3 regions of the Nocardioides sp. cx-173 genome follow, and region 2 is predicted to be linked to each of the others. Evidence: predicted binding sites of a transcription regulator. Region 2 holds the regulator's gene; each other region holds the start of a gene.

Evidence for each region. The regulator LexA, encoded in region 2, represses DNA repair genes until DNA is damaged. The targets are predictions, from matches to a motif close to TCGAACANNTGTTCGA.
Region 1: LQ940_RS10320 (DUF222 domain-containing protein) is a predicted target of LexA. The motif match lies at 5,300-5,315, and genes of this name have one in related genera.
Region 3: LQ940_RS04310 (alpha-ketoglutarate-dependent dioxygenase AlkB) is a predicted target of LexA. The motif match lies at 5,481-5,496, and genes of this name have one in related genera.

What each region holds. Positions count from the first base shown of each region.
Region 1 covers NZ_CP088262.1:2,125,851-2,135,591, forward strand. Annotated here, with positions in the region: gene treY (malto-oligosyltrehalose synthase) at 1-432, shown strand, start outside; gene treZ (malto-oligosyltrehalose trehalohydrolase) at 432-2,174, shown strand; gene LQ940_RS10310 (DinB family protein) at 2,171-2,659, shown strand; gene LQ940_RS10315 (CoA transferase) at 2,743-3,987, shown strand; gene LQ940_RS10320 (DUF222 domain-containing protein) at 4,011-5,234, opposite strand; gene LQ940_RS10325 (hypothetical protein) at 5,980-6,558, opposite strand; gene LQ940_RS10330 (universal stress protein) at 6,647-7,555, opposite strand; gene cydD (thiol reductant ABC exporter subunit CydD) at 7,583-9,741, opposite strand, start outside.
Region 2 covers NZ_CP088262.1:593,914-603,654, reverse strand. Annotated here, with positions in the region: gene LQ940_RS02845 (mismatch-specific DNA-glycosylase) at 1-213, opposite strand, end outside; gene LQ940_RS02840 (hypothetical protein) at 328-681, shown strand; gene LQ940_RS02835 (LysM peptidoglycan-binding domain-containing protein) at 777-1,037, opposite strand; gene lexA (transcriptional repressor LexA) at 1,448-2,161, shown strand; gene LQ940_RS02825 (MXAN_6640 family putative metalloprotease) at 2,172-3,725, shown strand; gene LQ940_RS02820 (ATP-dependent DNA helicase) at 3,794-5,764, opposite strand; gene LQ940_RS02815 (ROK family transcriptional regulator) at 5,815-6,972, opposite strand; gene LQ940_RS02810 (sugar phosphate isomerase/epimerase family protein) at 7,261-8,124, shown strand; gene LQ940_RS02805 (SGNH/GDSL hydrolase family protein) at 8,080-8,799, opposite strand; gene hflX (GTPase HflX) at 8,851-9,741, opposite strand, start outside.
Region 3 covers NZ_CP088262.1:905,106-914,846, forward strand. Annotated here, with positions in the region: gene LQ940_RS21710 (calcium-binding protein) at 1-872, opposite strand, end outside; gene LQ940_RS04290 (calcium-binding protein) at 899-2,158, opposite strand; gene LQ940_RS04295 (hypothetical protein) at 2,190-3,152, opposite strand; gene LQ940_RS04300 (LemA family protein) at 3,302-3,862, shown strand; gene LQ940_RS04305 (aldo/keto reductase) at 3,935-4,798, opposite strand; gene LQ940_RS04310 (alpha-ketoglutarate-dependent dioxygenase AlkB) at 4,845-5,459, opposite strand; gene LQ940_RS04315 (ABC transporter ATP-binding protein) at 5,573-6,349, shown strand; gene LQ940_RS04320 (ABC transporter permease) at 6,355-8,883, shown strand; gene LQ940_RS04325 (GntR family transcriptional regulator) at 8,960-9,673, shown strand; gene LQ940_RS04330 (hypothetical protein) at 9,701-9,741, opposite strand, start outside.

The DNA of each region.
Region 1 (9,741 bases), 1.5 Mb from region 2:
GAGCAGAGCCTGGTCGACCCCGACAACCGCAGGTTCGTCGACCTCGACGCCCGCGAGGAGCTGCTGGCCGGTCTTGACGAGTGGGCGCCCGCTGCGTCCGTCGCGCTCGACGACCTGGGGGTCGACAAGCTGCTCGTGACGACGAGGGCGCTGAGGTTGCGCCGCGAGCGCCCCGAGCTGTTCACGTCGTACACGCCCGTGGCGGCCTCGGGCGAGGCCACCGACCACGTGGTCGCGTTCGACCGCGGGGGAGCGGTGGCCGTCGCCACGCGGCTGCCCGTCGGTCTGGCCGCACGCGGCGGCTGGGGCGACACGACGCTGGCGTTGTCGCAGGGCCGGTGGCGCGACGTCATCTCGGACCGGATCGTCTCGGGCGACGTCGCCGACGTGCTCGACACGCTGCCGGTCGCACTGCTGGTCAAGGAGGACTGATGGCTCGAGGACGCTTCGACGTGTGGGCGCCGCGCCCCTCGCGGGTGCGGCTGTCCGTGGCCGACCGGGTGGTCGACATGGCCCGGGGCGACGACGGCTGGTGGACGCCGGCCGGGCCGGTGCCCGACGGCGAGGTGGACTACGGCTACCTGCTCGACGACGACGAGTCGGTCCGGCCCGACCCGCGCTCGCTGCGCCAGCCGGCCGGGGTCCACGAGCGGTCGCGGACCTACGACCCGTCGTCGTACGCCTGGGGCGACGGCGCCTGGACCGGACGCCAGCTCGCCGGCGCGGTGATCTACGAGCTGCACATCGGCACCTTCACTCCCGAAGGCACCTTCGACGCGGCCCTGACCCGGCTCGACCACCTGCGCAGCATCGGCGTCGACTTCGTCGAGGTGATGCCGGTCAACGCGGTCAACGGCACCCACAACTGGGGCTACGACGGGGTGCTGTGGTCGGCGGTCACCGAGGAGTACGGCGGCCCGGAGGCCTACCAGCGCTTCGTGGACGGCTGCCACGCCGCCGGGCTCGGCGTCATCCAGGACGTCGTCTACAACCACCTCGGGCCGTCGGGCAACTACCTGCCCCTCTACGGGCCGTACCTCAAGTCCGGTGCCAACACCTGGGGCGACCTCGTCAACCTCGACGAGGAGGGCTGCGAAGAGGTCCGGCGGCTGATCCTGGACAACGTGCGGCTGTGGCTGTGCGACTACCACGTCGACGGGCTGCGCCTGGACGCCGTGCACGCGCTGTCCGACAGCTCGCCGACGCACCTGCTGGAGGAGATGGCGATCGAGGTGGCGGCGTACTCCGCCCACCAGCGGCGCCCGCTGACCCTCATCGCCGAGTCGGACCTCAACGACCCGAAGCTGATCACCCCCCGCGAGGCGGGCGGCTACGGGCTCGACGCGCAGTGGAGCGACGACTTCCACCACGCCGTCCACGTGGCGCTGACCCGCGAGACCGACGGCTACTACGCCGACTTCGAGCCGGTCGGTGCCCTGGCGAAGGTCTTCGAGCGCGGCTTCTTCCACGACGGCACCTACTCGTCCTTCCGCGGGCGCGAGCACGGCGTGCCGATCGACACCGCGGCCATGCCCACGTGGCGGCTCGTCGTCTGCAGCCAGAACCACGACCAGATCGGCAACCGCGCCGTTGGCGACCGCATCACCGAGCACCTCGACGACGACCAGCTCGCCTGTGCCGCCCTCCTCACGCTGGCCGGGCCGTTCACGCCGATGCTGTTCCAGGGCGAGGAGTGGGCGGCGCCCGAGCCGTTCCAGTTCTTCACCTCCCACCCCGAGCCCGAGCTGGGCAAGGCCACGGCGGAGGGGCGGATCGCGGAGTTCGAGCGGATGGGCTGGGACCCGGCCGTCGTACCCGACCCCCAGGACCCGGAGACCTTCCGCCGCTCCAAGCTCGACTGGTCGCAGCTCGAGCACGGCCGGCACGCACGGATCCTCGACGTCTACCGCCGCCTGGCCTCGCTCCGTCGGGCCCTTCCTGAGCTGACCGACCCGTCGTTCATGCGGACGGCCTGCCGCGCCGACGAGGACGCCCGCACGTTCGTCATGGAGCGCGGAGCCGTCACCGTCGCCGTCAACCTCTCCGAGGAGCCGCGCGTCCTGGACGTGCGCGACGGCGAGGTCCTCTTCATGACCGAGTCCGGCGCCGACCTCGCCGACGGGCGGCTGACCCTGCCGGGTCACGCGGGGGCGTTGGTACGTTCGCCCGCATGACCTCGTCGGCGCCACTGAAGGACCAGCTCGAGGAGTTCCTCGACCAGCACCGCCAGGGCATGTACGACAGCCTCGACGGGCTCACCGAGGAGGAGGCGCGCCGGTCGCTGGTGCCGTCGCTGACGACCCTGCTCGGGCTGGTCAAGCACGCCACCTTCGTAGAGCGGGTGTGGTTCGACGAGGCCGTGAGTGGACGCTCTCGGGCCGAGATAGGCATTCCCACGACCGTCGAGGAGTCCTTCGCGCTTGAGCCGCAGGACACCGTCGAGTCGGTCCGCGCGGCGTACACCCAGGCCTGCGCAGACTCGCGGGCGGCCGCGGCGCCCCTGGACGTCGACGGCGTCGTCACCGGCAACCGCCGCGGCCCGCTGCCGCTGCGCTGGGTCTACCTCCACATGCTGCGCGAGATCGCCCAGCACTGCGGCCACGCCGACATCCTGCGCGAGCAGGTGCTGGCCTCGCGTTCGGCTGACTCCGGCTCCTGAGACCGGGTGTCTCATGCGCCGGATGCCCTCAATGAGAGGGTCCGGTCGTGAAGCTAACTCCCAGATGCTGGTGGGACGGTCCGTTGGACGTCGAGAACCTCGCCGCGGACGCGGTGGAAGACGTCGCGCGTGCTGTCGCCGAGCTCTCAGCCGCACGAGGTCGTCCGGTCGACGTGAGCACGAGCCCTGAGCTCATCGCCGGTTCGTTCGCCGCGGTCGACCACCTGCGCGTCGCGGGGCGGACTCCCGCAGGATGGGCACCCTTCTCCGGTTTTGTGCAGGCCGACGACGGATGGGTGAGGCTGCACGGGAACTACCCCCACCACAGCGACGCGGTCACCAGTGCGCTCGGAGTCCTTGACCGCGCCCAGCTCGAGGAGGTCGTTCGTACTATGCCGGCGGACGACGTTGCCGCAGCGATCACGGCAGCCGGCGGTCTTGCCGTCGTGGTGCTCAGCGAACAGCAATGGCGCGCGCACGAGCATGGCCGGGCCACCGCTGCTGATGCCTGGACCGAGGTCGACGTGGGCGCGCCGCGCCCGCTCGTGGCAACGGGCAGCGAGCCACTCACCGGGATCCGGGTCCTCGACCTGACCAGGGTCATCGCCGGCCCGAGCTGCACCCAAGCGCTCGCCTGCCTGGGCGCCGACGTACTGCGCATCGACCCCCCTGCACGCCCCGAGCTGCTGGAGCAGTTTCTCTCCAACGGGATGGGCAAGCGCTCGATCGAGGTCGACCTCACCACGGACCTGGACGTCGTCCGATCCGAGCTCCTCCCGCAAGCCGACGTCGTGGTGCTTGGGTATCGACCGGGGGCGCTGGCCCGATTCGGCCTGGATCCAGCGACGTTGCAGCACGACCGCCCAGATCTCGTCATCGGTTCGCTCTCCGCGTGGGGGGAGCATGGCCCATGGGGCACGCGTGCCGGTTTTGACTCGATCGTGCAGGCCGCCACGGGCATCGCCGACCTCTACGCGGACGGCGCCGGTCGCCCCGGCGCCCTACCGGTGCAAGCCTTGGACCACGCGACCGGCTACCGACTGGCCGCCGCCCTTCTCGACCTCCTGAGGGCTGGGCACGGCGGGGTGGTTCGTGCGAGCTTGCTCGGCGCGGCACGCACGCTCCTGGAGCAACCACGCAGCACTGCCCCTGCGGGGGCCGCGCCCTTGCCGGCACCCCCGACCCACATGGTGCCTTCGCCGTATGGGCCGCTGACGGTGACACCATTGCCCTTCACGGTGAACCACGAGCACGTGGTGAAGGCCGTTGCTGGCTATGGCGAGGCCGCGCCGCGCTTCGATAGTGCCCTCGATCCACACGATCTGTGAGGTAGCGACCGTCTCGAAGCGCCTCACTCGCGCTTGGTGAAGGCGACTTTCCCGCCGGGGAGGCGGGTCATGTCGTAGTGGGGGTGGTGGGCCAGGGTGTGGTGGCGTCGGCAGAGCAGGGCGGCGTCCTGGACGGTGGTGTGGCCGCCTTCGGACCAGGGGGTCAGGTGGGCCTCGCACCAGGCGGAGGGGCGTTCGCAGCCCTCGGTGTAGCAGCCGCCGTGCTGGACCGCGAGCGCGATCCGCTGGGCCTTGGTGTGGAAGCGGGCCTTGCGTCCCAGGTCGAGGACCTGGGACCTGCCACCCAGGACCACCGGGATGACCCCGGCCTGGCAGGCCAGCGTGCGGGCCAGGGCGGGGCTGATCCGGGTGCCGGTGTCGAGCTGGGCTGCCTTCAACCCACCCATCAAGGTCTCGAGGGTCATGGTCACCACGACGGTGGCGTCGAGGCCGCCGGAGGTGGGGAGCCGGTCGGTGGGGTAGCGCTCGAGGTAGGCGATGAACGCCAACCCCAACCCGTGCGGGGTACTGCCTTCGCCGCCGGCCTGGGGGTTCGCGAGCGCGCCGAGCTGCTTGCGGAACCGGTCCGCGACATGGGTGGGGATCTGGAACCGGCCGTAGGTGGTGCCGTGGCCGTCGTCGTGCATCGTGAGCCGGGCCTTCTGCTCGGCACGCCGTTCTTCGGCTTCGAGGGCCTTGGCTTCCTGGGCCTCGCCGATCTCGGGGGCGAGGACGTCGAGGATCCGTCTGCCCAGGATCCGCAAGGCTTTGGCGTCGTGGTGCGCGGCCTGAGCCAGCAGGTGAGCGCGGGCCTCGGAGCGAACCTCGGGCTGCAGGTCCTCGGGTAGGGCGTCGACTGCTTCGACGATGACCTGGGCCTGGTCGGTGAGGATCACGCCTCCCGCGAGCGCCTCGGCGACGGTGTGATGGTGCTCGAGGGCTTTGGCGAGCTTCATCGCTGCGGCGGTGTCGCGTTGGGTCTGGCGGGTGGTGTTGGCCCAGTGGACCGCGGTCGTGGTGGCGCCGGTGTCGAGGCCGACCTGGGTGGCGTCGGCATGTGCGGCCAGGCGCAGCGTCAGCTCATCGGCCTGGGCGCGCAGCCGGGTCGCGTCGGCCAGCGCCTGGGCGGTCTCGGTGGGGGTCATCGCCCACACCGGGGTCTGGTTGAGGTCGGCGACCTGCTCACGCAGCCGTGCCACTCCGGCGGCCACGGGGTGGCTCGCGGTGGGGGCGGCGGGGCTGCTCATAGGGCTACTCAAGCAGGTGCCACCGACAGTGGGTGGGTCGAGAATCCCCTTTATCCACAAGGGATCTGAGCACTTTTTCGACCATCTTCGCGGGGTGGTCTCGAGGCTCGCTTCGCTCGCACCTCGACCACCGAAGGAGGCCCTCGGTGGTCGAGGTGCGAAGGCGCCCGCGTGCCCCTTCGGTGGTCGAGGTGCGAAGGCGTGCAACGCCTGAGCCTCGAGACCCGGTGACCCGAACGTCGTACCCCGGGGCTGCTTGTTGGCTTACGGGGTCTCGAGGCTCGTCGCTGGCGCTCCTCGCACCTCGACCACCGAAAGCCCTCGGTGGTCGAGGTGCGGAGACGCCCTGGCGCCCCCTTCGGTGGTCGAGGTGCGAAGGCGCCCTGGCGCCGGTGACCCGGTGACCCGGTGACCCGGTGACCCGGTGACCCGGTGACCCGACCGGCGTACCCCGGTGCTGCTTGTTGGCTTACGGGGTCTCGAGGCTCGTCGCTGACGCTCCTCGCACCTCGACCACCGAGACGGCGCGGGCCCCTTCGGTGGTCGAGGTGTGAAGGCGCCCTGGCGCCTGAGCCTCGAGACCCTGTGGTGACCTGAACGTCCTACCCCGGGGCTGCTTGTTGGCTCACTGGGTCTCGAGGCTCGTCGCTGGCGCTCCTCGCACCTCGACCACCGAAAGGGCGGTGAGGGTCGGGATGCAGAAGAGCCCGCCACCTCGAGGAGGTGGCGGGCCGGGGGAGGGGGATCAGCGGAGGACGGGGTGCTTCTGGACGAAGTCGGTCTTGTTCCAGACCTTGCCGAGTCCCCAGGTGGTGCCGGCGCCGAGGGCGGTGAGGGCGACCAGGGTGATGGCTCCGAGGATGTGCTCGTCGATGAGGGGGTTGGTCTCCGGAGGAAGGGCGACAGTCCACATCATCACGTAGAGCACCGCGCCGGCCGCACCGGCGGCGCGCATCCCGATGCCGAGGGTGAGGGCGAGGCCGATGCCGAGGAGGCCGAGCATGAAGCCCCAGTCGGCGAACCAGGTGCCGGCGATGGAGTTGTAGAAGCCCTTGAAGGGGCCGTCGGCGCCGAAGGTCAGGAAGCCCTCGGTGGGGCTGCCGCCGTTGATGAACGCCGCGTCACCGAAGCGGTCGAGCTGACCGGCCTGGTCGTAGCCGGTGTGGAAGCCGAGGGCGAGCAGCTTGTCGAAGAAGGCCCAGAGGAACGTGAAGCCGAAGCCGATGCGCAGGGCCGCCAGCGCCTTGCGGGCGAAGGGGGTCTGGACGACGTCGATCTCGGCCAGGACCTGGTGGTCGTGAGCCGGGCGGTGGATGGTGGTCATGGCACTGCTCCTTCTTGCTTTCCTTGAGTGGTCTGTTGTTGTTGTCTTCAGCCTGCTCGCACGGCGATCCGGCCGCGAGAGGCGATGGTCATCGGTACCGCGGGACGTTGGTCCCAGCGAGGATCGGAGCCACGGGAACGACGGCCACGGGGCACGCCGCGTGCTCCACGACGTTGGCGGCGACCGAGCCCAGCAGCAGGTTGCCGATCCGGGATCGGTCGTGCCGCCCCACGACGACGAGGTCCAGGTGCTCGGCCTCGGCGAGCAGGGACGCCGCAGGCTGGCCGCGGGAGATGACCTGCTCGACGTGGACGTCGGAGTAGCGCTCGGCGAACCCGGCGAGCGACTCCGCGAGCCGCAGCCGCGCGTCCTCGCCGGCCGGGTCCGACTTCGGGAGTGCGTGCGGGCGGGTGCTGCCGGCGATGGAGTCCCAGACGCTGTGCAGGACGGTCAGCGGCAGGCGGTGGCTCGAGGCGAAGCGGAAGGCCTGCTCCAGGACCGGCGCGGAGTCGGCGGTCCCGTCGTCGCCGACCAGCACGCCCCGGCGGACCAGGCCCGGGTGGTGGGGGCGGACGACCACGACGGGACAGGCGGCCTCGCGGGCGAGGCCGACGCTGACCGATCCGAGCAGCACGCTGCGCACCGGGCCGTGGCCGCGCGAGCCCACGACGAGGAGGGCGGCGTGCTCGGCGAGGTCCAGCAGCGCCTGGCGCGGGTTCGCCGTGCGCAGCGCGGTGTGCACCGACAGGTCGGGGTGCAGGGTCACCAGCCGGGTCCGCGTGGCCTCGACGAGCTCCCGACCGGCGACCTGGAGCTCGTGGATCACCGTGCCGGCGTAGGGGTCGACATCGAGGAGGATGCCGGTCCCGTGGGCGAGCACCAGCGGTCGCCCGGTCAGGTGCGCCTCGTGGGCAGCCCAGGCCACCGCGCGGTCGGAGTGGTCGGAGCCGTCGACTCCTACGACGACGGCGCCTGCGGGGAGCGAGTTGGTGTCCATGCTCTCGACCCTGACTCCCCGCACGGGTCAGCGGGAGCGGCGGAGGACCCGACCCGGGGGGACCAAGGACCCGAGCTCGACCGTGCGGTCGACCAGGTCCAGGCCGACCGGCTCATGGGTGATCCACAGGACGCTGCGACCGTCAGGCGCGCCCAGGACCTCCGCGGCCAGCTCGACAGCGGTGGCGTGGTCGAGGTGGGCCGTCGGCTCGTCGAGCACGAGCACCGGCTGGTCGGCCAGGATCGAGCGGGCGACCGCGAGCCTGGCCCGCTCGCCCCCGGAGACCTGGGCGTGTCCGTCGCCGAGCCAGGTGTCGAGCCCTTCGGGAAGGGCATCCAGCCAGGGGCCGAGCCGGGCGCGGCGCAGCGCCACCTCGACCTCGTCGTCGCTCGCCGAGGGTCGCGCGAGCCGGACGTTCTCCACCAGGGTCGTCGCGAAGAGGTGGGGGTCGTCGTCGACCAGGCCCACGCGGCGGCGTACGTCGTCCAGCGCCAGGTGGTCGAGCGGCTCGCCGCCGAGCGCCACCTCGCCGCTGGACGGGTCGAGGAAGCGCAGCATCAGCGCGGCCAGGGTGCTCTTCCCGGAGCCGCTCGGACCGGTCACGGCGACCCGGTCCCCGGGCGCGAGGTCGAAGGAGAGACCCTCGACGCACGGCTCGGCGTCCCAGCCGACGCTCACCTCGCGGACCGTGACGGCCGACGACTCCGGCAGCGGGTGACAGACGGTGTCCCGAACCGCGGGAGTACGGCGGTCGAGGAGCCGCAGGCGGGCCGCCGCGGCGTCGGTGCGGGCGGAGAGGGCCCCTGCGTCGGCGACCATCGTGGCGGGCTCGGCGAGTGCCAGGGGGACGAGCACCAGCAGGGCGGCCATCGGCGCCGACAGCCGCCCCTCGGCGACCGCGGGGGTGGCGAGCCAGGCCATGGCGGCCACGCCGGCACCCGAGGACACGAGGACCGCGCCGCGCGCCGCACCCAGCCACCGAGCAGAGCGCACACCAGCGCCGGTGAGGCGACGGCCGATCCTGGAGACCCGGTCGACGGCGGCCTCGGCGGCGCCCCACATCACCAGCTCGGTGGCGACCTGGGCGCTCTCGACGACCGCCGCGGAGAGCTCCGCGCGCAGGCCGACGGCGGACCGCTCCCGCCGGCCGGCCCCGAGCCGGGCAAGCGCGAACCCGGCACCGCCGCCCACGAGTGCCGTGGCCACGACGACCGGCACGGCCGCGGGGAGCACGAGGGCGGTGACCAGCGTGGTGAGCACGACGACGCCCACGTAGCCCAGGATCGGCAGCCGCACGCGCAGCTCGCGGTCCACGACGCTGTCGACGTCGTCCACGATGGACGTCAGGACGTCACCGCGGCGGCGGCCGAGCCGACCGGGGACCAGCGGCACGATCGCGTCGTAGACCCGGACCCGGCGCTCGGCCAGCATCCGCAGCGCGGTGTCGTGGGAGCGCAGGCGCTCGGCGTAGCGCAGCACCGGGCGCGCCAGGCCGAAGAGCCGGACGCCCACCACGGCCACGAGCAGGGTCAGGACGGGGGGCTGCGTGGAGGCCTGCACGATCAGCCAGCCAGCGGTCGCCGTCAGTGCGACGCCGGAGGCCGAGGCGAGCGAGCCGAGCGCGACGCTCGTCCACAGCGCGGCCGGGCGCGCCGGCTCGACCTCGTCGTCCGCGGGCGCCAGCGCGGGCTGACGCCGCCGCGCGGCGCGGGTCTCGGGTGCAGGGGCCGGCGCGGCTGCGGTCGCCGGTCGAGTGAGCGTCAGCACGTGGTCGGCGAGCGCCACGACGGCCGGCCGGTGCGCCACGACGAGGACCGCCGACGTGCGGCCGAGCGAGACGATGGTGTCGGCGATGACCCGCTCGGTGAGCTCGTCCAGGTGGGCCGTCGGCTCGTCGAGCAGCACCCAGGGCCGGGCGGCGAGCACCACGCGCGCGAGGGTGAGGCGGGCGCGCTCGCCCGCGGACAGGCTGCCGCCGTCCTCGGAGACCGGGGCGTCCAGCCCGCCGGGCAGCAGCCGCACGCGCTCCGCGAGGGCCACCTGCTCCAGCGCGGCCCACAGCGCGTCGTCGGAGGCGTCGGGCGCGGCCAGGCGCAGGTTGTCGGCCACGCTCCCGGCGAGCAGCACCGGGCGCTGGGGCAGCCAGGCCACCTGGTCGCGCCAGCCCGGGCCGACCGGCGTCCCGC
Region 2 (9,741 bases):
CAGGTCGGTGAGGCCCAAGCCCAGCTCGACGACCGTGTGGTCCTCCTCGGGGCGCAGCCGGCGCGGGGCCATGCCGCTGAGGTGCAGCGACTCCCAGAAGCTGTTGCCGGGCGAGGCGTAGTAGTGGTCGCGGGTCTTGGTGCTGGCGGCGCCGGCCAGGCCGCAGAAGACGACCACCGGGTCGGGGCCGACGATGTCGGGAAGGACCTCCATGCCGCCCGGTGCCCACTGCGGCCTCGAGACAGACGTCGGGCAGACGACGAGCACAGGACGAGCAGAGGACGGGGCGGGTAGGACGCCGGCCGGGCATCAGTCACAATGGCCCGCGTGAGCCAGGGAAAGCGCGCCGGGTCGCGCCGGGGCAGCAAGCCCAAGCGCGGACTGCGCCCCGCGCTGCTCGGCTACGCCCTCGCCGTGACGATCAGCGTGCTGGCCTGGGGCTACCTGGTCTACGCCGCCATCGACTTCGGGGGTCAGGCACGCGGCGGCGACGGGCAGGCCTGGACCTTCCTGGGACTGGCGTCCCTGGGCGCCGTGGCCTGCCTCTTCCTCGGGCTGATCCTCGCGGCCCGCCTGCTTCGGGCGCTGGGCATCACCCAGCCCCCGCCGCCCCAGGCGCCGAGCACTCCGGTCGAGTCCGGCCCGCCGGCGAGTCCCGGCGGGCGGCGCGCCGCGCGATAGAACGCCGCAGAGGGCGGGACCACCGGGTGGTCCCGCCCTCTGTCTTCCCCGGTTCGTCAGCCGGGGTCGAGGCGGCTGACGACGTCTGTGTGGTGCTAGCCGGCAGGAACGACCAGCTCCTGGCCGATCGAGACCATGCTCGAGTCGAGGGCGTTGAGGCGCGTGATCTCGTCCATCATCGTCCGGGTGTCGCCGTCGTCGGCGAGGTCGGAGGCGATGTCCCACAGGGTCTCGCCGGCACCGACCATCACCACTCGGGTGGGCTCCGGGGTGCCGGGGCGCTCGGTGGCGACCGAGCCGGACGCCAGTGCGAACCCGACGGTCAGGACGACCGCCAGGGCGAGCAGGAGGACCACCAGCCGGCCGCGTCGGGTCAGTCGCAGGGTGCTGCACTCGCTGTCTCGTCGGGGCAGGCTGCGCGGAGCACGAGCCAGTGCCGGAGACGGTGTGACAGACGGGGCAACAGACGGGGCGGAAGACAGGGTCATCGTGCTCATTAGGACCTCCTGGGGAAGTGGCGGTCAGCCTCGGGTCTTGCGTGGAGCTCATGTCTAACGGCGAGCACCGACAGTGACTGGCGAGACGGTGTCGATCACATGTCCGATCACATGTCCGATCACACGTTCGATCGAACATGTGATCGACAGTAGAGCACCTGTTCGAACGAAATCAAGACCCCAGGCGAACATTTGTTCGAACGTCTGGGCGCGACACGCCGTTCGAACAGGTGTTTGAACAACGCCGGGTTTGGTGGGACCCTCGACCCATGGCCAAGAAGACTGTCTCCGAGCTGCCCGACGGACCCCCGGACGCCACGGGGCTCACCCCGCGACAGCTGCGGGTGCTGGCGACGATCAAGGACAGCATCGAGCGGCGCGGCTACCCGCCGAGCATGCGCGAGATCGGCCAGGCGGTCGGCCTGACCAGCAGCTCGAGCGTCGCCCACCAGCTCAAGACGCTGGAGGAGAAGGGCTTCCTCAAGCGCGACCCCAACCGGCCGCGCGCGCTCGAGGTCTTCCTGCCCGAGGTGATGGCGGCCCGGCGCTCGATGAGCAGCGCCGAGGAGTCCTCCTACGACGAGACCGGGATCGGTGACGTCGCCCCGGCGCCGACCAACGTGCCGCTGCTGGGCCGGATCGCGGCCGGCGGCCCGATCCTGGCCGAGGAGACCTTCACCGACGTGTTCCCGCTGCCGCGCCAGCTGGTCGGCGAGGGCGAGCTGTTCCTGCTCGAGGTGTCCGGGGAGTCGATGATCGACGCCGCGATCTGCCACGGCGACTACGTGGTGATCAAGCGCGAGCAGACGGCCCAGAACGGCGAGATCGTGGCCGCGCTGATCGACGGGGAGGCCACCGTCAAGACCTTCCAGCGCAAGGACGGCCAGGTCTGGCTGCTGCCGCACAATGAGGCGTTCGAGCCGATCGACGGCACCCACGCGACCATCCTCGGCAAGGTCACCGCGGTCCTGCGCCGCATGTAGGGTCCCCAGGGTGCCCCCCCTTCACGCTCGCCGAGCACCCCTGCCCCTCCTCGCCCTGGTCGCCCTTGTCGGGCTGCTCGCCACGCTGCTGACCGCGCCCAGCGCCACGGCGCGGCCCGACACCACCGGGCGCGGCAAGGCCGCTGCCGCCCAGCCGAGCGCCGCCGAGCGCGCGCTCACCCGCGCCCAGCAGGTCCTGGACGGCTCGCGGCGCGGCGACGCCACGCTGGCGCTGCGCGACCTCGCCCTGCGTCTCGACGAGCTCGACGCGGGCGACCGCGCGGCCGCGCAGCGCGTGCTCGCGCGTCCCACGGGCGGCAAGGACGAGGACAGCTACGGCACCAACCCGGTGTCCACTCAGTGCTCCGACGTGGTCTGCGTGCACTGGGTCCAGAGCGGTCCCGAGGCCACGACCGCGACGTACGCCCAGACCACGCTCGCCACCGCCACCGCGGTGCACAAGCGCTACGTCGCCGCCGGCTACAAGGCCCCGAAGCCCGACGCGGGCAAGGGCGGCAACAGCCTGCCCGACATCTACATCGCCAACATCGGCGACCGCCGCCTCTACGGCTACTGCACCACCGACGAGAAGCGGCCGTTCAAGGCCCCCTGGGACCGCTACGCCTTCTGCGTGGTCGACAACGACTACCAGGCCTCGGAGTTCCCGACCAACACCCCGCTCGAGAACCTCCAGGTGACCGTGGCGCACGAGTACTTCCACGCCGTCCAGTACGCCTACGACTTCGCCGAGGACGGCTGGCTGCTCGAGGCCACCGCCGCGTGGGTCGAGGACGAGCTCTACGACGGCGTCGACGACAACCGCCAGTACCTCGCCGCGAGCCCTCTGCGCCAGCCGCGCAAGTCGATGGACCAGTTCGACCCTGCCACCGGCTACCACTACGGCGTGTGGATCTTCTTCCGCTACCTCGGCGAGCGCTTCCCGGCCAGCCAGGGCGGCCTGCCCACGATCGTGCGTGACATCTTCCGTCGCGCCGACGGCAGCGGGGCCGCCCGCAAGGACCAGTACTCCTGGCAGGCGGTCTCCAGCGTGCTGCGCGCCCGCAAGACGACGCCCGAGAAGATCTTCACCGCCTTCTCCGCCGCCAACCGCCGCCCGGTCAAGACCTACTCGGAGGGCGCGGCCTACCGCAAGGCCCCGCTCGCCGGCAAGGTCCAGCTCGCGAAGCGTCAGGTCACCCGCCAGGTGCGGCTGAGCCACCTCAGCTCCGCCACCTACCGGGTCACCCCGGGTCGGGCCCTCAAGGGCCCGAAGTGGAAGCTGCGGGTCTCCCTCGACATGGCCCCGACCTACCGCGGCTCCCAGGCGGTCATCACCCTCTACCTCAAGAACGGCACCCAGCGGGTCACCACCGTCAAGCTGAACAAGCAGGGCGACGGCAGGAAGGCGGTCGCCTTCGCCCGGGGCAAGGTCTCCTGGGCCGAGGTGACGCTCGCCAACGCCAGCGGCCGCTTCGCCTGCTGGAAGCGGACGTACTTCTCCTGCCAGGGCGTCGCCAAGGACGACCGGCTGCAGCAGCGCGTCACCTTCCGCGCCGTCAAGTAGCCGGCGGTGAACGCCGGGTAACGACCCGGCGTTCACCATCGCGGGGGCTGGGACGGCGTCGCGCGGGTCTAGGTCGTGCTGCTCGCCAGCCGGGTGAGCGCCTTGCGGACCAGCGCCGGGTCGGTGGTGGTCCACATCGGCGGCAGGCTGGCCTTGAGGAAGCCGCCGTAGCGGGCCGTCGCCAAGCGCGGGTCGAGGACGGCGACGACGCCGCGGTCCTCGGTGGTGCGGATCAGGCGGCCGGCGCCCTGGGCCAGCAGCAGCGCGGCGTGCGTGGCGGCGACCTGCATGAACCCGTTGCCGCCGGCCGCGTCGGCGGCCTTCTGGCGCGCGCTCATCAGCGGGTCGTCGGGCCGGGGGAACGGGATCCGGTCGATCAGCACGAGCTGGCAGGTCTCGCCGGGCACGTCCAGCCCCTGCCAGAGGCTGAGGGTGCCGAAGAGGCAGGTGTGCGGGTCGCCGACGAACTGCTTGGCGAGCTCGGGCAGCTGGGCATCGCCCTGGGCGAGCGTGGTCAGGTGCGGCAGCCGCTCGCGGACGTGCTCGGCGGCGGCCTCGGCCGCCCGCCGGCTGGAGAACAGCCCGAGGGTGCGGCCGTCGGCGGCGTCGACGAGCTCGCAGATCTCGTCGAGCTGCGCCTTGACCAGACCGTCGCGCCCCGGCGGGGGCAGGTGCCGGGCGACGTAGAGGATCGCCTGCTGGCCGTAGTCGAACGGCGAGCCGACGTCGATGCCGACCCACGGCAGCGCGCCCTTGCCGCCACCGACGGCGGCGCCGTCCAGGATCCGCTCCGAGGGCTTGAGGCCGACGCTCGAGGCCAGCGCGGAGAAGTCGCCGCCGAGCATGAGCGTGGCCGACGTCATCACCACGGTCTTGTCGGTGAGCAGCTTGTCGCGCATCTGCCCCCACACCTGCAGCGGCGCGACGCAGAGCCGCGGCGGGATGCGCTCGGTGCCCTCGGCGAGCCAGAGGACGTCGGCGTCGGAGCCGGCGGCCATGCGCTCGGCGGTGGCGAAGACGTCCTGCACCGACCCGCGCGCCTGGGTGCGACCGGCGTCGGCGTCGCCGTCACCGTCGCTCTTGGGGTACGCCGACAGGCAGGCGCGCGCCGCGTCGCGCACCAGCACCAGCGCGTCGGCCAGCTCCTCGGGCACCCGCTCGAACCGACCGGGGCGCGCCTCGGCCGTCGCGTCGCGCAGGGCACCGGCCGCGTCGGCGAGGTCGTCGGCCTGGGGGCCCTCGACGTGGCGCTGCGAGCGCCGCGCGGCCCGCTCCACGTCGGCGGCCGTCAGCTCGTCGGTGGCCGCCTGGGTCACCCGGGCGGTGAGCTCGTGGGCCTCGTCGATCACGACCACGTCGTAGTCGGGGATCATCGGCACCCCCTCGATCGCGTCGATCGCGAGCAGCGAGTGGTTGGTGATGACCAGGTGCGAGCGGTGCGCCTTCTCGCGGGCCAGCTCGGCGAAGCACTCCTGGCCGAACGGGCACTTCGCGGCGCCCAGGCAGTCGCGGTGGCTGACGCTGACCTGGCGCCACTCGCGGTCGGTGTGACGCGGGGCGGAGTCGCGCTCGCCGCTGCCGCCGTCCTTGGCCTCCTCCTCGGCCCAGGCGCGCAGCTCGAGGACCTTCTGGCCCTGGGAGCCGGCCGGGAGCTCGACCAGTGCCCCCTGGTCGTCGGGGACCCCCTCGCGGATGCGGTGCAGGCAGGCGTAGTTGGAGCGGCCCTTGAGCACGGCGTAGGAGGTGTCGACGCCGGGCACGTCCTTGACCGCCTCCACCAGCCGCGGCAGGTCGCGCTCGACCAGCTGGTGCTGCAGGGCCAGGGTCGCGGTGGCGACGACGACCCGCTCGTCGTGGAGCAGGCTCGGCACCAGGTAGGCCAGCGACTTGCCGGTGCCGGTGCCGGCCTGCACGAGCAGGTGCTGCTTGGTGGTCATCGCCGTGGCGACCGCCTCGGCCATCGCCACCTGGCCGGGCCGCTCGGAGCCGCCGAGCGCGCTCACCGCCGTCGCGAGAAGGGCGGCAGGCTGCTCGGACACCCGAGAACCCTAACCGCGCCCGGCGACAGCCGGTCCGGCCGTCCCCAGGCTCACGGCAGCGCCAGGCTCCGCGCCTCGATGTGGTCGGGCGAGAGCGCGTGCGCGATGGCCAGCGCCGCGGCGCCGAGCACGCCGGCGCGCTCGCCGGCCTGCGCGGTGACGATGCGCAGGTGCTCGGTGGCCAGGGGCAGCGAGCGCTGGTAGACGACCTCACGGATGCCGGCGAGCAGGCTCTCGCCCGCGTCGGCCAGCGAGCCGCCGACGACGATCACCGCGGGGTTGATGACGTTGACGAGCACGGCCACGACCTCGCCGATGTCACGACCGGCCTGCCGCACGACCTGGACGGCGAGCGGGTCGCCGCCCTGCACGAGCGCCACGACGTCCTGCCCCGCGCCGACCTCGGCCCCGGCCTCCCGCAGCGCCCGGGCGATGGCCGGCACGGCCGCGACGGCCTCCAGGCAGCCGTGGTTGCCGCAGCGGCAGGTGACCTGCTCGGCGCGGTCGATCCGGACGTGTCCGAGGTCGCCCGCCGTACCCTGGGCGCCGCGCTGGAGCACGCCGCCGGAGATCAGGCCGGCGCCGATCCCGGTGCTGATCTTGATGAAGACCAGGTCGTCGACGTCGGGCAGGTGGGCGTGCTGCTCGCCCAGGGCCATGATGTTGACGTCGTTGTCGATCAGGACCGGTACGGCGAACGCGCGCTGCACCCGCGCCGGGACGTCGTAGCGGTGCCAGCCGGGCATGATCGGCGGGTTGATCGCCCGGCCGGTGTCGTGCTCGACCGGGCCGGGCAGCCCGATCCCGATGGCCGCCAGCTCGGCAAGCGTGCGCTGCTGCTCGACGAGCATCTCCGCGACCACCTGCTCGACCCAGCCCAGCACGTGCTCCGGCCCGCTGGCCACGTCCAGGTCGGCGCGACGCTCGGCCAGGATCCTGCCGGACAGGTCGGCGATCGCGGCGGTGGCGTGGGTGGCGCCGATGTCCACCCCGGCGACGACCCAGGCCCGGGGGTTGAGCGCCAGCAGCGCGGGGGGCCGCCCGCCCGTGCTGACGCCGTCGCCGTACGGCGCTACCAGGCCCATGCGCATCAGGATCTCGATCCGTGCGGCGACGGTCGAGCGGGCCAGCCCGGAGGCGTCGGCGAGCTCGGCCCGGGTGCGGGGGCGGCCGTCGCGCAGGAGCTCGAAGACGTCGCTGGTCCGCACCGGCGCAGTGTTCCACGCCCGCGGTTCGGGGCAGCCGGAAAGCAACTTCTGCTAGATCATCGACGAAAGCCGTGACGTCTGACACAGTGGCGCGGTGGGCTCCGCGCCGCGTGCGACGCCACGCTCCGCGAGCGGGGGTCGACACGTGCTTCGGTCCCGAACGGGTCGGGACTCGAGAGAGGGAGATTCGTCATGTGCTTCGGGTATGACGGTGAGCAGGCACTACAGCGCTCCTTGGCGCAGAAGGGCGCGCCCCGGCGCCATGTTCTGAGGGGAGCCGCCGCAGGCGTGGCGGGCCTCGGGGTCGCGGCCGGGCTCGGCGCCGCGCCGGCGGTGGCCGCACAGGGACGCGGGCACGGGCACGGACGGCGCCGATCGGTGCCGCACGACAAGATCAGCATCCAGCTCTACACGCTGCGCGCCGCGCTCGGCGGACAGCCGGGCTTCGACGTGGTGCTCCAGCGGCTCGCGCAGTACGGCTACGAGAAGGTCGAGCTGGCCGGCTACTACGGCCGCACGGCGGCCCAGCTCCGCGACTTCCTCCAGGGGCTCGGCATCCGCGCCACGTCGAGCCACGACGGCATCAGCGCGACCCCGGCCGCACTGCGGACCAAGCTCGAGAACGCCGCGACGCTGGGCCAGCGCTACGTCGTCGTGCCCTACCTCGCCTCCGCCTCGCGCGCCGACTGGGAGACGTGGGCCGACCAGATGAACGCCGAGGCCCGCCAGGCCAGGCGGTGGGGACTGCGCTACGGCTACCACAACCACGCCCACGAGTTCACGACCGACCTCGGCGGCGGGCTGACCCCGTGGGAGGTGCTCACGGAGCGGCTGGACCCGCGCTACGTCCACCTCGAGGTCGACCTCTACTGGGTCTACACCGGCGGCGTGAACCTCGGCGTCGCCGACCCCGACCGGTTCACGATCGACGTGATCCGGCGCGCGCCGCAGGAGGTCCGACAGTTCCACGTCAAGGACCGCGACGCCGCCACGGGCGACATGGCCGACCTCGGCACCGGCGTGGTCGACTTCGCGCGGATCTTCCGCACCCACACGGTCGAGGAGTACATCGTCGAGAACGACACCCCCGACGTCACGCCGCTCACCTCAGCTGCCGTCGGGCACCTGTACCTCGATCACCTGGAGTACTGACTCGTTGACGAGGTCGCCGAACTCCCGGTGACCCTCGGAGGTCAGGTGGAGGCCGTCGTCGAGATAGGGCAGGTCGGCCTCCACCATCGACAGGTACGTCGCACCGTGGCGCGCCGCGAGGGCGGCGAGCACCGCATCCACCCGCCCCACCTCCGAGCCGCGCACCGGGGCCGGTGGCGGCCCGACGACCAGCAGCGACCGGTCGCCGACGGCCCGGACGAGCGCGCGGAAGCCGGCCCCGATCTCGGCGGCCGTGCGGTCGTGGTCGTTGAGGCCGCCCTGGACGACCACCAGGTCGGCGCCGCGCTTCAGCGCGTGGGGGGCACGGTCGGCGAACGAGACCCGCCCACAGGCGCTGGCGCGGGCGCTGAAGCCCGAGCCGGAGAAGCCGGCGACGTGGACGGGGCCGGGCAGCCGCGAGGGCCAGGACCGGTCGGGGTGGTCGAGCCGTAGCCCGACGGAGTAGGAGTCGCCGATCACGACGACCCGAGGGCCCTCGCCGGAGGTGTCGCGCTCGGCGCGCGCGCTGGCGGCCTGCGCGAACCGCTCGCACCGCTCGGCCCCGGCGCCCTGGGCGCCGACGGTCAGCTGGAAGGTGACGGCCAGGGTCGCCAGCAGCACGACGACGAGCGTCGCGAACAGCGGCGTACGCACCGCGATCCCCCGGATGACCACCGCTCGATTCTCCGCCACGCCGCCCCGGCGTGGCGGAGGTTTACCGAAACGTCACCGAACCGGGTCGGCGGCGTAGGACGCGAGCTCGCCGGCGAGGTCCTCGTTGGCGCGTCCGCTGACCAGCGTGCCGTCGCCGGTGTGCTCCAGCGAGGTGATCTCGCCCTGCTGGTGGATGCGGTTGAGCAGGTCGCCGCGCTCGTAGGGCAGCAGCGCGCGGAACTCCACGTCGGGCCGCGGCAGCTCGTCCTCGACGAGCGCGAGCGCGTCGGCGATGCCCTCGCCGGTCTTGGCGCTGACGACGACCGAGTGTGGCACGCGCTGGCGCAGGCGGGCCAGGACCAGCGGGTCGGCGGCGTCGGCCTTGTTGATGACGATCAGCTCGGGCACCTTGTCGGCGCCGATCTCGGCGAAGACCTCGCGCACCGCGCTGATCTGGCCCTCGGGGTCGGGGTGCGAGCCGTCGACCACGTGCAGGATCAGGTCGGAGTCGGCGACCTCCTCCAGCGTCGAGCGGAACGCCTCGACCAGCTGGTGAGGCAGGTGACGGACGAACCCGACGGTGTCGCTCATCGTGTAGACGCGCCCGTCGGTGGTCGTCGTGCGCCGGGTGGTCGGGTCGAGCGTCGCGAACAGCGAGTCCTCGACCAGCACCCCGGCGCCGGTGAGCCGGTTGAGCAGGGAGGACTTGCCGGCGTTGGTGTAGCCGGCGATCGCGACCGAGGGGATCTGGTGGCGCTGGCGGTCCTGGCGCTTGGTGTCGCGGGTGCCCTTCATGGCCTTGAGCTCGCGGCGCAGCTTGGCGATCTTGTCGTTGATGCGGCGCCGGTCGGTCTCGATCTTGGTCTCACCGGGGCCGCGGCCGCCGATGCCGCCGCCGTCGGCGCCGACCCGGCCACCGGCCTGGCGGGAGAGGTTGCCACCCCAGCCGCGCAGGCGCTGCTT
Region 3 (9,741 bases), 310 kb from region 2:
AGCAGTCCGCGGTCCGCTCCCGCACCGCCGTCGAGGACCTGGCCGTCCTGCGGTGTGAGGTAGTCCGAGAAGTCGTCGTTGCCCGGGCCGGCCAGCAGCGCCCGCGAGCCCAGGCCTCTCAGGATGTCGTGGCCCGCCCCGCCCAGCAGGCGGTCGCCGGTGCCACCGCCGTAGACCACATCGTCACCGGACCCGCCGGCGACGAGGTTGCCCCGGTCGGTGGGCCGGAAGGGGTCCGGGTTCAGGGCGCCGGCGGCGACTACGTCGTCACCGCCGCCGCCGCGAACGACGTCGGCTCCGCGCTCGCCGAGCAGCATCTCGGGGCGCTCGGTCCCGAGGAGCTGGTCGGCGTGGTCGCTGCCGATCACCTGGTAGACCGGGCTGACGATGCGGTCGGACCCGTCACCCGTCGCCCGGCCCTTGCCGAGGTCGACGCGCACGGAGCGAGGGGCGCCCGCGAAGGTCAGCCGGTCGTTGCTGCGGGAGGCGCGGGTGTCGCGTCCGCCGTGCAGCACGTCGTCACCGCGCCCGCCGTCCAGCGTGTCGCCGGTGAAGACGCTGCGGTCCGAGCGCATCACCCGTCGGTCCCGCTCGCCGTACAGGCGATCGTTGCCGGCTCCGCCGAGCAGCCTGTCGGCACCGTCGCCGCCGCACAGGACGTCGTTGCCGCCTCTCCCGTCGATGACATCGTCGCCGCCTCGCCCGTCGATGACGTCACGGCCCGACGTGCCGGTGATCCGGTCGTTTCCGCTGGTGCCGACGATCGTCGCCGACGCGCACGGGGCGGCGGGAGCGCGCTGGGTCGGGGCGGCGTGCGCGGGGAGCGCGAGCAGCGGTGCGGCGAGCAGGACGGCGATTCCCGAGAGGCGCATCACCGCAACCTACGTCACTCTCGCCGTCAGCGCCGCCGCTCGATGGACTGGAAGCGGTCCCGGCCTCCGCGACCCCAGCCGGTGTCGAAGCCGGGTCCGCCGCGCAGGACGTCGCCCCGCTCTGACCCGCGCAGCATGTCGTTGCCGCCGCGGCCGATCAGGACCGCGCCGTGGTCGGCCTCGACCTCGAGCAGGTTGTTGCGCGGCGTTCCGACCAGCGTCCAGCGCCCGGTGGAGTAGATGCCCGCCCCTTCGATGCCTTGGAGCGGGACCCGCACCATGCCGCGCCGGCGATGGAAGCGGGCCACCTGGGAGGCGAGCTCGACGCGGCCACGGACGATCTCCGATGCCGTGCCGCGCCACGCGACCGGCGCCGTCAGCGATGCCCGGTCCCATCCCGGCCCGCCCCGGAGGAGCTGGGGACCGCGAGACGCGATCGTGTTGTACAGCACGTCGCGGCCGGGGCCGCCGAGGAGCGTCCGGGCCCGGCTCCCATCCAGGAAGTCGTCGCCGGTCCCACCCGCGAGCCGGTCGCCGCGGCCGCCGTTCAGCCAGTCGTCGCCGGGGCCGCCGTCGGCGCGGTCGCGGGCGCCGTCGTTCGCTCCGTCGGCGCCGTCCTCGTCGTCGTCCTCGTCGCTTCCGGTCAGGACGTGGTCGTCGCCTTGACCGCCCGAGATCGTGTCCGCGCCGCCGCGGCCCAGGATGGTCTCGTCGTGGGCGGCGCCGGCGATCCGGTCGGCGTGGTCACTGCCGACGACCTCGTGGAAGTCACCGACGAGCGTGTCGGTCCCCTCGCCCTCCGCCGTGCCGGCCAGGAGGTCCAGATCGACGCCTGCCGCGGCGCGCTCGAAGCTCAGCACCTCGCCCTCGTCCCCCATGTCGCCCCCGGGGTCCGGCCGCGGGTCGTGGCCGGCGTCCAGCAGGTCGTCCCCGGGGCCGCCCTCGAGCGTGTCGCCCTCCCAGAACCCCACCTCCTCAAGGCTGACGTAGCCGTCGAGCTCGCCGTAGAGGGAGTCGTCGCCGTCGCCGCCGATGAGCGAGTCGGACCCGCCGCCGCCGCAGAGCACGTCGTCGCCCCCGGCGCCGTCGATGAGGTCGTGCCCGCCGAGACCGTCGATGACGTCCGGGCCGCTCGTGCCGGTCAGCTCGTCGCTTCCCGGTGTCCCGACCATCGTCGGCGAGGCACAGGGGTCGGTTTCGGCGGCCGCTGTCGACGGCGCGGCCGCGGCTGGAAGCGCGATCAGCGGGAGGGCGACCAGTGCGGCGGCGAGTCTCGAAGCGCTCATCGCCGCATGCTACGTCGCGCGAGCGGTCGCGTCAGTCGAAGACGTCGACGTGCACGTGGTCGCGGTGCTCGAGGATCCTGCGGTCGCCGCTGCGCGACGGCGGGTCGTAGTCGCGCCAGCCCTCGTCGTTACCGGCCCGCCAGATCCGGTCGTCGAAGATCACGGTCTGCACGTCGAGCCGCTGGGCCTGGGCGACCAGGTAGTGCGCGATCGCCCAGCCGCGCTTCTTGTTCTGGGCGCTGATCGGGCGCACGAAGATGTCCACCGCTCGCCCGTCGTAGTGGGCGGATCCCTCCATGTGGCCGTCACGCACCCCGCCGGGGGCGAAGCCCCCCAGCGGGACCTCCCCGAAGACGCCCCGGACCTCCTCGCGCACGTTGTCGGCGCGCGCGGTCAGCCCGCTGCCCACCAGCGCGGGGTCGGTGGCGTCGCTGTCGTCGTCGATGTCGCAGGTGAAGGCGCGACGCGAGTTGCCCGTCAATGCCGAGGCCAGCGCCCGGGCGTCGGCCTCGTGGTCGGCGTACGCCGTGGGGAAGCCGGAGCGCTGCACCTCCTGCGCGGCCGCGGTGATCTCCATCCCCTGGTAGCCGTCGACCTCGACGAGCTCGTCGTAGAACGCGTTGGTCGCGTAGACCGGGTCGAGGATCTCGTCCACGGTGCCCCAGCCCTGGGACGGGCGCTGCTGGAACAGGCCGACGGAGTCCCGGTCGCCGTAGTCGATGTTGTAGAGGTCGGACTCCTGGTACGCCGTGGCCAGGGCGATCGACGCGGCGCGCGCGGGCAGCCCCCGGCGCACCGAGATGGCGGAGATGAGCGCGGCGTTCTCGGCCTGCTCGACCTCGAGCTCCACGGTGTGTCCGTCGACGGTCACCGAGCAGGTGTCGGCTGCGCCGAGACCGAGCTCGTCGCCTTGCGTGAGCACGCCGTAGCCGACCGCGGCCACGACCCCGACCGCCGCGAGCGCGACGATGGCCGTTCCCCTCCCTCGTCCCATGGGTCCCATTCTCCGGATGGCACCCAAAGGCCCACGGCCGACGTGCCGCTGGCCTAGGCTCCGACGGCGGGAGCCGCGGTGGAGGTGGCGGCTCGTGGTGAGCACCCCCAGCGGCGCCTCGGCGTCCCCCAACGAAAGAAGGCACCCCCGTGTTGATCCTCCTCGTCGTCCTGGTGCTCGTCGTCCTGCTCGTGGGCCTCGTCGTGGTCGGCTTCAACAGGCTGCGCACGGCCGACGTCGGCGCCGAGGAGGCGCTGGGCGGGATCGACGTACGACTGACCCGGCGCGCGGACCTGATCCCCAACCTGGTGGAGACCGTCAAGGGGTACGCCGCGCACGAGAAGGGCGTCTTCGAGGAGGTCACGCGCGCCCGCGCCGCGGTGCAGACCGCGGCCGCCGGCAACGACGTCGCGGCGAAGGCCGCCGCCGACGCCGCACTCCAGGAGTCGCTGGTGCGGGTCAACGCCGTCGCCGAGGCCTACCCCGATCTCAAGGCCAACCCCAGCTTCCTCGAGCTGCAGACCCAGCTCGCCGAGACCGAGGACCAGATCTCGTCCGCGCGCCAGGAGTACAACGACGCCGTCGCGACCCTCAACAGGCTCGTCCTCACCATCCCGTGGATGTTCCTCACCGGGATCGCCGGCGTGCACAAGCGCGAGTTCTACGACGCCCCCGAGGGTCAGCAGGCCGCCCCCGCCGTCGAGTTCTGAGCGCCGACCCGTCAGCAACTGCACGAAAAATGCGCTGACCCGTCAGAAAGTTTCTGACGGGTCAGCGGTTCGTCAGGCGACCTGGGTGAGCTTCTGGAACTCCGCGTCGGTCAGCTCGATGTCGGCGGCGGCGACGTTCGACTCGAGGTGGGCGACGCTCGAGGTGCCGGGGATCGGCAGCATCACCGGCGAGCGGCGCAGCAGCCAGGCGAGCGCGAGCTGCGATGGCGTGGCGTCGTGCTCCTGGGCCGCGGCGGCGAGCGGCCCGTCCTCCCGTGAGAGCTCGCCGGTGGCCAGGGGGAACCACGGGATGAAGCCGATGCCCTGCTCCTCGGCGTACTCCAGCAGCGGCTCGGCATCGCGCTTGACCAGGTTGTAGAGGTTCTGCACGGTCGCGATCGTGGCGACCTGCTGCGCGGCCTTGGTCTGCTCGACGCTCACCTCGGACAGGCCGATGTGGCGGATCTTCCCCTCCTCCTGCAGCTTCTTGAGCTCCCCGACCTGGTCCTCGAGCGGTACGACGGGGTCGATGCGGTGCAGCTGGAAGAGGTCGATCGACTCGACGCCGAGGTTGCGCAGCGAGAGCTCGGCCTGCTGGCGCAGGTACGCCGGCACGCCGACCGGCGTCCACACGTCCGGCCCCTGGCGGGTCAGGCCGGCCTTGGTCGCGATGACGACGTCGTCGGCGTAGGGGTGCAGCGCCTCCCTGAGCAGCTGCTCGGCGACGACGGGGCCGTAGGAGTCGGCCGTGTCGAAGAACGTCACGCCCAGCTCGACCGAGCGCCGCAGCACCCGCACCGCCTCGTCGTGGTCCTTCGGAGGTCCCCACACCCCGTCGCCGGTGAGCTGCATGGTGCCGTAGCCGAGGCGCACGACCGGGAGGTCGCCGCCGATCTGGAAGGTGCCGGACGCTGCTGCTGTCGTGGTGGTGGTCATGGTGGTCTGCAACCGGGCGGGGCCCTGGGGTGTTCCCCCCGCGAGGTCAGAACACGTTGAGCGGCCGGAACTGCACGGACATGCGCGGCCCGGCGTGCGCCACCTTGGGGACGGCGTGCTCCCACGTGCGCTGGCAGCTGCCGCCCATGACCAGCAGGTCGCCGTGGCCCATCTCGATGGCGAGGGAGTCGCCGCCGCCGCGGGGGCGTAGGTGCAGCTTGCGCGGGTCGCCGACCGAGACGATCGCGACCATCGTGTCCTGGCTGCTGCCGCGCCCGATCGTGTCGCCGTGCCAGGCGACGCTGTCGCGCCCGTCGCGGTAGTAGCAGCAGCCGGCCGTGCGGAACGGCTCGCCGAGCTCCGGCAGGTAGTGCTCGCTGAGCGCGTCGCGCGCCTCCTCGAGCATGGGGTGGGGGAGGGCCTCGCCGATCATGTAGGTGTGGACGAGACGGGGCACGTCGACGACGCGGTCGTACATCTGGCGCCGCTCTGCGCGCCACGGCACGGCGTCGACCATGGTCGTGAAGATGTCGTCGGCCTCGGGCACCCACGAGCGGAGCACGTCCACCCAGGCGCCTTGGCTCAGGGTGCGGCGCTCGAGCCCTTCAAAGGACGCGAGCCCGTGCGGCGGCGCCGCGAACAGGGAGGTCTGGAAGTCCATGGGGACACGATACGCGATCCATCGAACACGCGTTCGATGCTGTGCGTGGTTTGCCCCCACGCCCGGACGAAAGGCCCTGGCGGTCGGCCGGTGCGGCGCGAGAGGGTGAGGCCATGACCGACGCCCCCCTCGCCGGTGCCGACGCGACGGCGTCGCGGCCGCCCGCCGCCCGCGTCCAGCACCTCACCAAGACCTACGGCTCCGGACAGGCCATGGTGCGCGCGCTCGACGACGTCAGCCTGGACATCCACGCGGGCGAGTTCACCGCCGTCATGGGGCCCAGCGGCTCGGGCAAGTCGACGCTGATGCACCTGTGCGCGGCGCTCGACACCGCGACCAGCGGCAGCGTCGTCATCGGCGACCGCAGCCTGGAGCACCTCTCGGACAAGGAGCTCACCCGGCTGCGCCGCGACGAGATCGGCTTCGTGTTCCAGTCGTTCAACCTGGTGCCGACGCTCACGGCGAAGGAGAACATCCTGCTGCCGCTGTCGATCGCCGGCCGCAAGCCCGACTCGGCCTGGTACGACGAGGTCATCGCGACCGTGGGTCTGGGCGACCGGCTCGGTCACAAGCCCAACGAGCTCTCCGGCGGCCAGCAGCAGCGGGTCGCCGTGGCCCGGGCCCTGGTCAGCCGCCCGCGGATCGTCTTCGCCGACGAGCCGACCGGCAACTTGGACTCGCGCTCCGGCGCCGAGGTGCTCGAGCTGCTGCGCAGCAGCGCCGCCGACCACGGGCAGACGGTCGTGATGGTCACCCACGACCCGGTGGCGGCGGCCTACACCAACCGCGTGGTGTTCCTGGCCGACGGCCGCGTGGTCGACGAGCTGCGCGACCCCGACCGCGAGCAGGTCCTCGAGATCATGGCCCGCATGGCCGAGCCGGGGGCCTGAGCGGCATGTGGCGCGCCTCCCTCAAGAGCCTGCTCGGGCGCAAGGTCCGGCTGCTCATGAGCACGTTCGCGATCGTGCTCGGCGTGGCGTTCGTCGCCGGCTCGCTGATCTTCTCCGACACCTTGAGCCGCAGCTTCACCGCGCTGTTCGCCTCCACCGTCGGCGACGTGGTCGTCCGACCGGTCGGCGGTACGACGGCGAGCGGCTCGATCTCCGCGCTCACCCTGCCCGGGTCGCTGGTCGAGGAGCTGGGAGAGGTCGACGGGGCGGACCGGGCCGACGGCAACGTCACCGCGCTGGGCGTCTACGTCGTCGGCGACGACGGCAAGGTCATCGGCGGCCTCGGCCCACCGGCTCTCGGCGGCAACTACACCACCGCGCCGGCCGCCGGTGGTGAAGGGCTCACCCTGGTCGAGGGGCGCGAGCCGCGCGGCCGCGACGAGATCGTCCTGGACGAGACCACGGCCGAGAACGGCGGCTACGAGGTCGGCGACACCGTGCCGCTGCTCCTGCCGCGGGGGCTGAGCAAGCTCACCGCGACCCTGGTGGGCGTGGCCGGCTTCCCCGACGGCGGGTCGTTGAACGGCGCCACCTTGACCATGTTCGACACCCGGACCGCGCAGGAGCTGTTCCTCGACGGCGAGGACGTCTACAACGACGTCTGGGTCACCGCAGAGGACGGCGTCTCCCAGCAGGAGCTGCGCGACGCCGTCGCGAAGGTGCTGCCGGAGGAGACCGAGGCGGTCACCGGCGACGAGGCGGCCGACGAGTCGGCCAGCGACCTGCTCGAGGCGATCTCGTTCATCACCACCTTCCTGCTGATCTTCGCCGGGATCGCGCTGGTGGTCGGGTCGTTCCTGATCATCAACACCTTCTCGATCCTGGTCGCGCAGCGCAGCCGCGAGCTGGCGCTGCTGCGGGCGCTCGGCGCCTCGAAGCGGCAGGTCGTGCGCTCGGTCCAGCTCGAGGCGTTCGTGCTCGGGTTGCTGGGGTCCACGCTCGGCCTCGGGCTGGGCGTGCTGCTCGCCATGGGGCTGCGCTCGCTCTTCGCGCAGTTCGGGCTCGACCTCTCCGGTCAGCCGATGATCTTCGGGTGGCGCACCGTGGTCGCGTCCTACCTCGTCGGGGTGCTGGTGACGATGGCGGCGGCCTGGCTCCCGGCCCGCCGTACCTCGCGGATCTCGCCGGTCCAGGCCATGCGCGACGACATCGCCCTGAGTGAGAGCTCGATGACCACCCGCTTCATCCGGGGGGCGGCCCTCGGCGTGGTGGGGCTGGTGGTGCTCGGCCTGGGCCTCTTCTCCGGCCTGCCGTATGGCGGTCAGATGGTCGGCGCCGGGGTGCTGGCGATCCTGCTGGCCGTCGCCGCGATGAGCCCGGTCCTCTCCCGGCCGCTGCTGTCGGCGGCTCGCTCGGCCTATGCGCGGCTGTTCGGCTCGATCGGCAACCTGGCCGGGCAGAACTCCCTGCGCAACCCGCGCCGGACGACCGCGACCGCGTCGGCGCTGATGATCGGCCTGACCCTGGCCTGCACGATGGCGATCGTGGGCGACTCCGCCAAGGCGTCGGTCGACAAGTCGGTGGAGGAGAGCTTCGTCGGCGACTACGTGGTGAGCAACGTCTTCGGGGGCGAGTTCAACCCGGCCATCGCCGACCGCATGGCGCAGCTGGAGGGGGTCGACGCGGTGGTGCGCCAGCGCTACCAGTTCCAGGACTTCGGGGGGCAGGGCATCTCCGCCATCGACCCGGCCACCGCCGACCGCCTCGAGCTCACCGTCACCGAGGGGGACCTGGCCGACTTCACCGACGGGACCGTGATCGTCCAGGAGTCCCACGCCGAGGACGAGGGCCTCGAGGTGGGCGACGAGGTCGAGGTCGAGACGCCGGCCGGGAAGCGGAGCTGGCCGGTGGTGGCCGTCTACGAGGACAACCCGATCGTCTTCCTGCCGGTCGTGACCACCCTGACCACGATGGAGGAGGCCGGCTACGAGCCCGCCGACAACGCGGTCATCGTCTTCGCCGAGCCGGGCGCCGACGACCTGCAGGCCGGCCTCGACGCGATCGTCGAGGAGCTGCCGATCGTCACCGTCAAGGACCAGGCGGCCTTCGCCGAGGAGCAGCGCGAGCCGATCGACCAGTTCGTGCTGATCATCTTCGCGCTGCTCGGCCTCGCGCTGGTCATCGCGGTCCTGGGGATCGTCAACACCCTGGCGCTGTCGGTGATCGAGCGCACCCGCGAGGTCGGGCTGCTGCGCGCGATCGGGGTGTCGCGCTCGCAGCTGCGCTGGATGATCACGCTGGAGTCGGTGGTGATCGCCGTGCTCGGGGCGGTGCTCGGCGTGGTGCTCGGGGTCGGCTTCGGGGTGGCGCTGATGTACGCGCTGCGCGACGAGGGCCTGGAGGTGATCAGCGTGCCGTACGGCCAGCTCGCCGTGTTCCTGGTGCTGTCGGTCGTGATCGGGATGCTGGCGGCGGTCTTCCCGGCCCGCCGAGCGGCCCGACTGGACGTGTTGAGGGCGATCGCCACCGAGTAGCGGGTCCCGCCGCAGGTCAGCGCCCTAGTGCCGGATTCGGGGGACGCGAGGGCTCGCCACGTCCTAGTCTGAACAGGTGGAAGAAGCGCTCCTGGTCGATGGACGGACGCTCAAGCACGTCCAGGTGCGCGAGTACGTACGGGCCCTCGTCACCGGCTCCGCGCCCGGCTCCCCGGCGCCGTCGGAGCGCGAGCTCGTGCACCGCTTCGGGGTCGCGCGGATGACGGTGCGCCAGGCGCTGGACGCGCTGGTCGCCGAGGGCCTGCTGGAGCGGATCCCCGGTCGCGGCACGTTCGTGGCCCGGCCCCGTCAGGCGGTCACCCGGATCTCCGGCTTCACCGAGGAGATGACGCGCCGCGGGCTCCTCGCGGAGTCGCAGACCCTCCTCGCCCGCCGCGAGCAGGCCGGCCCGGGGGTCGCCCGGGCCATCAACGTCTCCGAGGGCGACGCGGTCATCCACTGGCGCCGGCTGCGGCGCGGCGACGGCTCGCCGGTCTGCGTCGAGGACGCCTACCTCAACGAGATCCTGCTGCCCGGCTTCCTGCAGAGCGGCATGCCCACCAGCCTGTACGACGCCCTCGGCCAACGCGGCCTGCGGCCCACTTGGGCCGAGGACTCCATCACCGCCGACCGGCCCACCGTCGAGGAGTCCTCCCTGCTCGAGCTGCCCGCCGGCGGCGTCGTCCTGCGCCAGTCGCGCCGGGCGCTGTCCGGCGAGAAGATCGTGATGGTCTCGCGCTCGGTCTACCGCGCCGACCGGTTCACGATGTGGGTGCAGCTCGGCGGCTGAGCGCGCTTGTGCGCGGCCGCGGGCCGCTCAGCTCTCGCCGAGGTGCCCGAGCGCGGCCACGACCCGGC